DNA from 2 places in the Gilliamella sp. Nev3-1 genome. Region 1 is predicted to be linked to the other one. Evidence: riboswitches for the same ligand, from Rfam matches in the RefSeq annotation. Region 1 holds a riboswitch; the other holds the start of a gene.

Region 1 (5,338 bases):
AGCATATAAAAAGAATATACCCGTGCTAGTATCTAATCATTATACTGATTACACAATGACTCTTTATAGCAAAGCAAGCGAGCTTTATCGCGCAGAAATGCGTCGTTCAATTAGCTGTGCAGGTGAGGGTCGTAAAAAAATTGATGAGATTTTAGCTCTCTATAAAAAGTCATAATCAGGCTTGAATATAAAATGGGTTATCATGAGGTAGGTTATGAAAAAATTTATTATTGCTCCATCAATATTGTCAGCTGATTTTGCGCGCCTTGGTGAAGATGCGCAAAAGGTCATTGACGCCGGAGCCGATGTTATCCATTTTGATGTTATGGATAACCATTTTGTACCTAATCTAACAATGGGGGCGATGTTTTGTAAAGCACTGCGAGATTATGGCATTAGCGTACCTATTGATGTGCATTTGATGGTATCCCCTGTTGAAGAGCTAATAGCCTCATTTGCTAAAGCTGGTGCTACTAATATCTCTATTCATCCAGAAGCGACGATTCATTTAGATCGCTCATTACAATTAATTAAAGATCATGGTTGCACGGCAGGTATTGTATTAAATCCAGCCACTCCGCTGGATTATTTAGATTATGTCATGGACAAAATTGATATTATTTTGTTGATGAGCGTTAATCCTGGCTTTGGGGGGCAATCTTTTATTCCCGCAACCTTGAAAAAATTACACCAAGTTAAACAACGTATAATTGCATCAGGATTAAATATTCGTTTAGAAATTGACGGTGGGGTAAAAGTAGAAAATATTGCTGAAATAGCTAAAGCAGGTGCAGATATGTTTGTTGCTGGCTCCGCCATATTTAGCCAGCCTGATTATAAAACCGTCATTGATGCCATGCGTAAAGAGTTAGCAGGAGTGATACATGAATAAACTAAAAGATATTCAAGCAATCGCATTTGATTTAGATGGTACATTGGTTGATAGTGTGCCGGGACTGGCACTGGCTACACAAAATATGTTGGCAGAGTTGAATTTACCAACGATCAGCAATGAGCAGATCAAAAATTTCGTTGGTAATGGCATTGATATCATGCTAGAACGCGTTTTTAAAGCCATTACTATTGAGCCATCAAAAGAACAATTTGCCAAAGCCAAGATATTATTTAACCAACATTATGATAAAGTTATTGATGTCGAAACTAGGCTGTTTCCGAATGTTAAAGAAACTTTAAAAGTGCTTTATGATAATCATTATCCACTTGCATTAGTGACCAATAAGCCAGCCCAATTTTTACCTGCATTACTAGCGTCACTAGGCATAAAAGAGTTCTTTTCGCTAGTACTTGGCGGTGGCGATGTGATCAAATTAAAACCACACCCAGCTCCTTTGTATCAAGTAATGGCGAAATTTGGATTGTTTAGCGATCAGTTACTTTTTGTTGGTGATTCGAAAAACGATATCACTGCTGCGCAAAATGCTAACTGCCCAACTGTTGCCTTAAGCTATGGCTATAACTATGGCGTTTCAATTGCTACTAGTAATCCCGATTTTTTATTTGACGATTTTAAAGATATATTAACAATTCTACCTCAGCCAAAAGCTGATGCAAAAAAATAATGAGTATAAATTAGGAAGAAATTATGAGTAAACCGATTGTATTTAGTGGCGCTCAGCCATCAGGGGAACTAACACTTGGCAACTACTTAGGTGCTTTAAAAAATTGGGTGTCTTTGCAAAACGAATATGATTGCGTTTATTGTATTGTTAATCAGCATGCAATTACCGTACGTCAAGATCCAAACAAATTACGTAAAGCCACATTAGATACACTAGCCCTTTATTTAGCTTGTGGTATTGATCCGCAAAAAAGCACTATTTTTGTACAATCGCATGTGCCTGCACATGCAGAGTTAGGCTGGGCTTTAAATTGCTACACCTATTTTGGTGAGCTTAGCCGTATGACGCAATTTAAAGATAAGTCATCACGCCATTCAGAGAATATCAATGCAGGGCTATTTGATTATCCTGTACTTATGGCTGCTGATATTTTACTCTATCAAGCAAACTTAGTTCCTGTTGGTGATGATCAAAAACAGCATCTTGAATTATCGCGTGATATTGCTATGCGTTTTAATGCGCTTTATGGTGATATTTTTACTGTTCCCGAGCCGTTCATTGCCAGGGTTGGTGCGCGCGTTATGTCATTGCAAGAGCCGACTAAGAAAATGTCCAAATCAGATGAAAACCGTAATAATGTGATTGGTTTACTCGAAAATCCAAAAGATATTGAGAAGAAAATCAAACGTGCAATGACTGATTCTGATGAGCCACCAGTAGTACGCTATGATGTTAAAAATAAAGTTGGTGTTTCAAATCTACTTGATATTTTAACTGGTGTGACAGGTAAGCCTATTGCCGAGCTTGAAAAAGAGTTTGAAGGTAAAATGTATGGTCACCTCAAAACAGAAGTTGCAACGCAAGTCATTGATATGTTAACTACCTTGCAAGCTAAATATCATGAGTATCGTGACGATGAACATTATCTATTTTCAATCATGCAAGATGGAGCTGAAAAAGCACGTTCAAAAGCCGAGCCAACGTTGAAAAAAGTCTATGATGCAATCGGGTTTGTATAATTGCAAAATCAATAACAGATTGCGACTAAAAAATGAATGATATGCAATGGCTTTAATATACTAAGTAAATGGATAATGGTTAAAGCCATCTAAATATATAGGCTAGTTATGAAGATTATTATTCTTGGTGCAGGACAAACAGGTAGTGCACTTGCGGAATATCTTGTTACCGAAAAACAAAACGATATTACTGTGGTGGATGAAGATCATGATAGATTGCAATCGCTACAAGAGCGTTTTGATTTACAGGTAATTTGTGGAAAATCATCCTATCCTCAGGTATTAGAAAGTGCTGGCGCTGAATCGGCCGATATGCTTGTTGCTGTAACTAACTCTGATGAAGTCAATATGATGGCCTGCCAAATTGGTCATGTCTTATTTAGTATTCCACAAAAAGTGGCTCGCATTAGAGCGCCTGAATATAATGATGAAAATTATCCTTTTTTCAATAAAGACTGTATTAATATCGATCATATCATTGCCCCAGAAAATCTTATCACCAATCATATAAGTCAATTAGTTCAATACCCTGGCTCATTGCAATTTGCTTCTTTTTATGATAACCGAGTGTGTCTAGTGGCGGTAACGGCTTATTATGGCGGTGCTTTAGTTGGCAGTGAATTATCCGAGCTCAAAGAACATTTACCTCATGTTGAAGCGCGAGTGGTTGCTATTTATCGTAAAAACCGCTTTATTCGTCCGCTTGGCTCAACCTTGGTTGAAGCGGGAGATATGGTGTATTTTATTACGCCACCAGTTAATATCAAAGCTGTAACCAGCGAACTACAACGATTAGAAAAACCTTATAAGCGAATCATTATTAGTGGTGGTGGTAGTGTTGCTGTCGCTTTAGCAAAGCGTTTGGAAAATGATTACCAAGTCAAGTTAATTGAACGCAATGCTGAGCGAGCCGAACTCATTGCCGAGCAACTGGTTAATACCACAGTGTTGCATGGTGAGTCATCTGATCAAGAATTACTTTCACAAGAGCAAGTTGAGCTTACCGATCTTTTTATTGCAGTCACAGGTGACGATGAATCCAATATCATGTCATCTATGCTTGCCAAAAGAATGGGCGCAAAAAAAGTGATCGTACTAATTCAACGCCAAGCCTACCTTGAATTGATTAATGATAGTGTGATTGATATCGCAATATCGCCACAACATGCCACCATTTCAGAACTATTAAGTCATGTAAGACAAACTGGTATGGTTAAAGTCGTTTCGCTAAGGCAAGGCGAATCTGAAATTATCGAAGTGGTTGCCAAAGGCAATAATGATACATCAAAACTGGTGGGCAAAAATATTAATGGCTTAAAACTGCCTTCAGGTGCAACAATTGGAGCTGTTGTTCGTGGTGAAGATGTGATTATTATTAATACTGATTTGATGATAGAAGATAATGATCATCTAATCATCTTTTTGCCAGACAGAAAGGCAATAACAGATATTGAAAAGTTATTACAATAGTTTGTTAAAAACTGATAGTCAGTTCATAATGGATGAACAAATTTTGACTCGGGGTGTTTTTTGTTTTGACAAAAAACTGAGATTTTACCCGTTGAACCTGATCTGGGTTATGCCAGCGTAGGGAAGTCTAAGCCATCTTAGCTTTAATTTGGCAAATTCTTCCCAATATTTTAGTTCTAAAATAACAGGGAATAAATATGTTAGAAAACAAACCATTTCAATTAGTACAAGCAACTCCTTTTATCTATCATGTAAAACAACAAAACCCATTAGTGCATTGTATTACAAATGATGTGGTGCAAAATTTTACCGCAAATGTGTTACTCGCTATTGGTGCATCACCAGCAATGGTTATTGCCAAGCAAGAGGTGGAGTCATTTATCACCATTGCGGATAGTTTATTGATTAATATTGGCACCATTCACAGTAGCACAGCCAAAAGTATGTTGTTAGCAACAATCCAAGCTTTGCAAACACAAACTCCATGGGTGCTTGATCCTGTCGCTGTGGGGGGGGCGCTTAATTATCGAACTGAAATTGTATGTCAATTACTATCATTAAAGCCAACAGTCATACGCGGTAATGCATCAGAAATATTAGTACTAAATGGTGAAAATGGATCATCGAAAGGACCTGATGGTCAAAACTCAACGACATCTGCTGTACATGCAGCCAAAGCACTTGCACAAAAATATCAAACGATTGTTGCAATGACGGGGGATATTGATTATATCACTAATGGCAACATCTTATATAGCATCACTGGTGGCGATATTGCTTTAACAAAAGTAACAGGAACAGGCTGTGCACTATCTGCTATGGTAGCTGCTTTTATTGCCAATTCATCAGATCCTTTATCAGCTACCGCCTCAGCTTGTTTTATGATGAAAAAAGCAGGTCAACTTGCCAATAAACAGCAAGGATTAGGTACCTTTGCGGTATCACTACTAGATCAACTATCTCTGTTTAATTCATTGCATCAATAAGGAACAAGATGAAAAAGCAATTAGATTTAACTCTTTATTTAGTCCTTGATCCATTATTATGTGGTGGTATTAGTGGCATGGTAAATACCACAAAAATTGCTGTTTCTAATGGGGCAACTGCAGTACAGTTAAGATCTGAACATAAGTTTAGCGGTAAAGATTGGTATTATGCCGCATTAGCATTGAAAGAAGCGCTGAATGAAACACCCGTACCACTGTTTATTAATGATCATGTCGATATTGCTTTAGCGGTTGACGCCGATGGTGTACATATTGGACAAAG
Region 2 (5,338 bases), on a different contig from region 1:
CGTTTATTGTATTGTTAATCAGCATGCAATTACCGTACGTCAAGATCCAAACAAATTACGTAAAGCCACATTAGATACACTAGCCCTTTATTTAGCTTGTGGTATTGATCCGCAAAAAAGCACTATTTTTGTACAATCGCATGTGCCTGCACATGCAGAGTTAGGCTGGGCTTTAAATTGCTACACCTATTTTGGTGAGCTTAGCCGTATGACGCAATTTAAAGATAAGTCATCACGCCATTCAGAGAATATCAATGCAGGGCTATTTGATTATCCTGTACTTATGGCTGCTGATATTTTACTCTATCAAGCAAACTTAGTTCCTGTTGGTGATGATCAAAAACAGCATCTTGAATTATCGCGTGATATTGCTATGCGTTTTAATGCGCTTTATGGTGATATTTTTACTGTTCCCGAGCCGTTCATTGCCAGGGTTGGTGCGCGCGTTATGTCATTGCAAGAGCCGACTAAGAAAATGTCCAAATCAGATGAAAACCGTAATAATGTGATTGGTTTACTCGAAAATCCAAAAGATATTGAGAAGAAAATCAAACGTGCAATGACTGATTCTGATGAGCCACCAGTAGTACGCTATGATGTTAAAAATAAAGTTGGTGTTTCAAATCTACTTGATATTTTAACTGGTGTGACAGGTAAGCCTATTGCCGAGCTTGAAAAAGAGTTTGAAGGTAAAATGTATGGTCACCTCAAAACAGAAGTTGCAACGCAAGTCATTGATATGTTAACTACCTTGCAAGCTAAATATCATGAGTATCGTGACGATGAACATTATCTATTTTCAATCATGCAAGATGGAGCTGAAAAAGCACGTTCAAAAGCCGAGCCAACGTTGAAAAAAGTCTATGATGCAATCGGGTTTGTATAATTGCAAAATCAATAACAGATTGCGACTAAAAAATGAATGATATGCAATGGCTTTAATATACTAAGTAAATGGATAATGGTTAAAGCCATCTAAATATATAGGCTAGTTATGAAGATTATTATTCTTGGTGCAGGACAAACAGGTAGTGCACTTGCGGAATATCTTGTTACCGAAAAACAAAACGATATTACTGTGGTGGATGAAGATCATGATAGATTGCAATCGCTACAAGAGCGTTTTGATTTACAGGTAATTTGTGGAAAATCATCCTATCCTCAGGTATTAGAAAGTGCTGGCGCTGAATCGGCCGATATGCTTGTTGCTGTAACTAACTCTGATGAAGTCAATATGATGGCCTGCCAAATTGGTCATGTCTTATTTAGTATTCCACAAAAAGTGGCTCGCATTAGAGCGCCTGAATATAATGATGAAAATTATCCTTTTTTCAATAAAGACTGTATTAATATCGATCATATCATTGCCCCAGAAAATCTTATCACCAATCATATAAGTCAATTAGTTCAATACCCTGGCTCATTGCAATTTGCTTCTTTTTATGATAACCGAGTGTGTCTAGTGGCGGTAACGGCTTATTATGGCGGTGCTTTAGTTGGCAGTGAATTATCCGAGCTCAAAGAACATTTACCTCATGTTGAAGCGCGAGTGGTTGCTATTTATCGTAAAAACCGCTTTATTCGTCCGCTTGGCTCAACCTTGGTTGAAGCGGGAGATATGGTGTATTTTATTACGCCACCAGTTAATATCAAAGCTGTAACCAGCGAACTACAACGATTAGAAAAACCTTATAAGCGAATCATTATTAGTGGTGGTGGTAGTGTTGCTGTCGCTTTAGCAAAGCGTTTGGAAAATGATTACCAAGTCAAGTTAATTGAACGCAATGCTGAGCGAGCCGAACTCATTGCCGAGCAACTGGTTAATACCACAGTGTTGCATGGTGAGTCATCTGATCAAGAATTACTTTCACAAGAGCAAGTTGAGCTTACCGATCTTTTTATTGCAGTCACAGGTGACGATGAATCCAATATCATGTCATCTATGCTTGCCAAAAGAATGGGCGCAAAAAAAGTGATCGTACTAATTCAACGCCAAGCCTACCTTGAATTGATTAATGATAGTGTGATTGATATCGCAATATCGCCACAACATGCCACCATTTCAGAACTATTAAGTCATGTAAGACAAACTGGTATGGTTAAAGTCGTTTCGCTAAGGCAAGGCGAATCTGAAATTATCGAAGTGGTTGCCAAAGGCAATAATGATACATCAAAACTGGTGGGCAAAAATATTAATGGCTTAAAACTGCCTTCAGGTGCAACAATTGGAGCTGTTGTTCGTGGTGAAGATGTGATTATTATTAATACTGATTTGATGATAGAAGATAATGATCATCTAATCATCTTTTTGCCAGACAGAAAGGCAATAACAGATATTGAAAAGTTATTACAATAGTTTGTTAAAAACTGATAGTCAGTTCATAATGGATGAACAAATTTTGACTCGGGGTGTTTTTTGTTTTGACAAAAAACTGAGATTTTACCCGTTGAACCTGATCTGGGTTATGCCAGCGTAGGGAAGTCTAAGCCATCTTAGCTTTAATTTGGCAAATTCTTCCCAATATTTTAGTTCTAAAATAACAGGGAATAAATATGTTAGAAAACAAACCATTTCAATTAGTACAAGCAACTCCTTTTATCTATCATGTAAAACAACAAAACCCATTAGTGCATTGTATTACAAATGATGTGGTGCAAAATTTTACCGCAAATGTGTTACTCGCTATTGGTGCATCACCAGCAATGGTTATTGCCAAGCAAGAGGTGGAGTCATTTATCACCATTGCGGATAGTTTATTGATTAATATTGGCACCATTCACAGTAGCACAGCCAAAAGTATGTTGTTAGCAACAATCCAAGCTTTGCAAACACAAACTCCATGGGTGCTTGATCCTGTCGCTGTGGGGGGGGCGCTTAATTATCGAACTGAAATTGTATGTCAATTACTATCATTAAAGCCAACAGTCATACGCGGTAATGCATCAGAAATATTAGTACTAAATGGTGAAAATGGATCATCGAAAGGACCTGATGGTCAAAACTCAACGACATCTGCTGTACATGCAGCCAAAGCACTTGCACAAAAATATCAAACGATTGTTGCAATGACGGGGGATATTGATTATATCACTAATGGCAACATCTTATATAGCATCACTGGTGGCGATATTGCTTTAACAAAAGTAACAGGAACAGGCTGTGCACTATCTGCTATGGTAGCTGCTTTTATTGCCAATTCATCAGATCCTTTATCAGCTACCGCCTCAGCTTGTTTTATGATGAAAAAAGCAGGTCAACTTGCCAATAAACAGCAAGGATTAGGTACCTTTGCGGTATCACTACTAGATCAACTATCTCTGTTTAATTCATTGCATCAATAAGGAACAAGATGAAAAAGCAATTAGATTTAACTCTTTATTTAGTCCTTGATCCATTATTATGTGGTGGTATTAGTGGCATGGTAAATACCACAAAAATTGCTGTTTCTAATGGGGCAACTGCAGTACAGTTAAGATCTGAACATAAGTTTAGCGGTAAAGATTGGTATTATGCCGCATTAGCATTGAAAGAAGCGCTGAATGAAACACCCGTACCACTGTTTATTAATGATCATGTCGATATTGCTTTAGCGGTTGACGCCGATGGTGTACATATTGGACAAAGTGATCTTCCTGTTGATGTTACTCGTCAATTAATTGGTAGAGATAAATGGTTAGGGTTTTCGATCGCTAATCGACGTCAACTTGATAGCGTTCCATGGCATAAGGTCGATTATATTGGTATTGGTCCTATCTTTCCAACCGCAACGAAAAAAGATGCAGCAGTAGCACTGGGAACCGAACAATTAATTGAACTAATAGAACTAAAGCAATGTCCTGCTGTAGCTATTGGCGGTATTGATGAAAATAATGTGACTAACGTTATTCAAACAGGTATCGACGGCGTTGCTGTGGTTTCAGCTATTTGTGGTAAACAAGATATTGAGCAAGCGACGTTATCGCTCATTACTCAAATCAGGAAGGCTAAATAGGGCATACATTATGACAACAATTGCATTAACCATTGCTGGGTCAGATCCCAGCGGTGGCGCAGGAATTCAAGCCGATTTAAAAACTTTTTCGGCACTCGGGGCTTATGGCATGTCAGTTATCACTGCATTAACGGCACAAAGCACACGAGGGGTTGATGCGGTATTAGCCATTACCCCTGAATTTGTTGCAGCTCAATTCAATACGCTATATCAAGATATTCAAATTAATAGTGTAAAAATGGGAATGCTAATGAATAAAGAGATAGTCATAGCAGTTCACCATCTTCTTATCACAAATGCTATTCCTGCTATCGTCTTAGATACTGTAATGATAGCTAAAGGAGGACATCCCCTGCTCAAATCTGATGCCATAACTGCTATTCGTGAGTTATTATTACCCTTAGCAACCATTGTTACTCCTAATATTCCTGAAGCAGCAGCACTACTTGATTGTGGTGAGGCCAAAAACGAAGATGATATGCAAAAGCAAGGGGATGAATTACTCAAATTGGGTTGCAAAGCGGTTTTAATGAAAGGCGGGCATTTGTCAGGTAGTCAAAGCCCTGATTATTTGATAACCCAAGATAATGTAATAAGAATAACTTCTCCACGAATTCAAACTAAAAATACTCACGGAACAGGTTGCACACTATCTGCAGCAATTGCCGCATTATTACCCAAATATAATTTAGTAGAAGCTGTAATGCAGGCTAAAAATTATTTGCAAGGAGCCATTAGCCATGCTGATAATTTAAATATTGGTAACGGAATTGGCCCAACACACCATTTTTACCGTTGGTGGTGACAGCACAATAAATAGTCTAAAAGGGATTTAAGTTGTCAGCTATTACATATAACAACAAATCCCATATTTCAACTAATGCAAATCTTTTGCTTCACTTGTGCTACAGGTAAGTGTTCCTTTTTTTCCTTGTTCATCTTCAAAATAATCAGCCCAACAACTTTTCATTGATAAATCAATTTTTTTTATTAGCTCAATTCTACTGCCATTATAAGAGCAACTAACATAATAAGGTTCAACATCAGCTTTAAAATCGACTTCCCATATTAACTCATGTTTCTTACCTTCAACCCATCCTTTTGCTGGTTTTAAACTGACCTTTCTAGAAGGCTTACCGTGATAAACAATCATGCTACTAAACGATATAGTTAAACTATTTATATCATCAGAAACCTCCCACCCATTAGGCCTGTTTTCAACTTCTTCTTTAGCCTTGATGTTTTGTGGGCAATCAATTTGATAGGCATTAACAAAAAAACTGCACCAAACCAAGCCATAATAGCTAGAGTAACACTCAATATTTTCCTTTTCATATTATCTATCC

What was found. A riboswitch is a leader RNA that binds a small molecule or an ion and turns the genes downstream of it on or off. The one in region 1 is predicted to bind thiamine pyrophosphate.
Region 2: linked by a shared signal. The riboswitch ahead of thiM (hydroxyethylthiazole kinase) and the one ahead of thiM (hydroxyethylthiazole kinase) in region 1 are both predicted to bind thiamine pyrophosphate.

What each region holds. Positions count from the first base shown of each region.
Region 1 covers NZ_LZHN01000004.1:3,093-8,430, reverse strand. Annotated here, with positions in the region: gene A9G40_RS00740 (Dam family site-specific DNA-(adenine-N6)-methyltransferase) at 1-175, shown strand, start outside; gene rpe (ribulose-phosphate 3-epimerase) at 215-892, shown strand; gene A9G40_RS00730 (phosphoglycolate phosphatase) at 885-1,580, shown strand; gene trpS (tryptophan--tRNA ligase) at 1,604-2,599, shown strand; gene trkA (Trk system potassium transporter TrkA) at 2,708-4,069, shown strand; TPP riboswitch at 4,109-4,210, shown strand; gene thiM (hydroxyethylthiazole kinase) at 4,267-5,055, shown strand; gene thiE (thiamine phosphate synthase) at 5,064-5,338, shown strand, end outside.
Region 2 covers NZ_LZHN01000012.1:7,106-12,443, reverse strand. Annotated here, with positions in the region: gene trpS (tryptophan--tRNA ligase) at 1-886, shown strand, start outside; gene trkA (Trk system potassium transporter TrkA) at 995-2,356, shown strand; TPP riboswitch at 2,396-2,497, shown strand; gene thiM (hydroxyethylthiazole kinase) at 2,554-3,342, shown strand; gene thiE (thiamine phosphate synthase) at 3,351-3,992, shown strand; gene thiD (bifunctional hydroxymethylpyrimidine kinase/phosphomethylpyrimidine kinase) at 4,003-4,797, shown strand; gene A9G40_RS02880 (STY0301 family protein) at 4,870-5,286, opposite strand.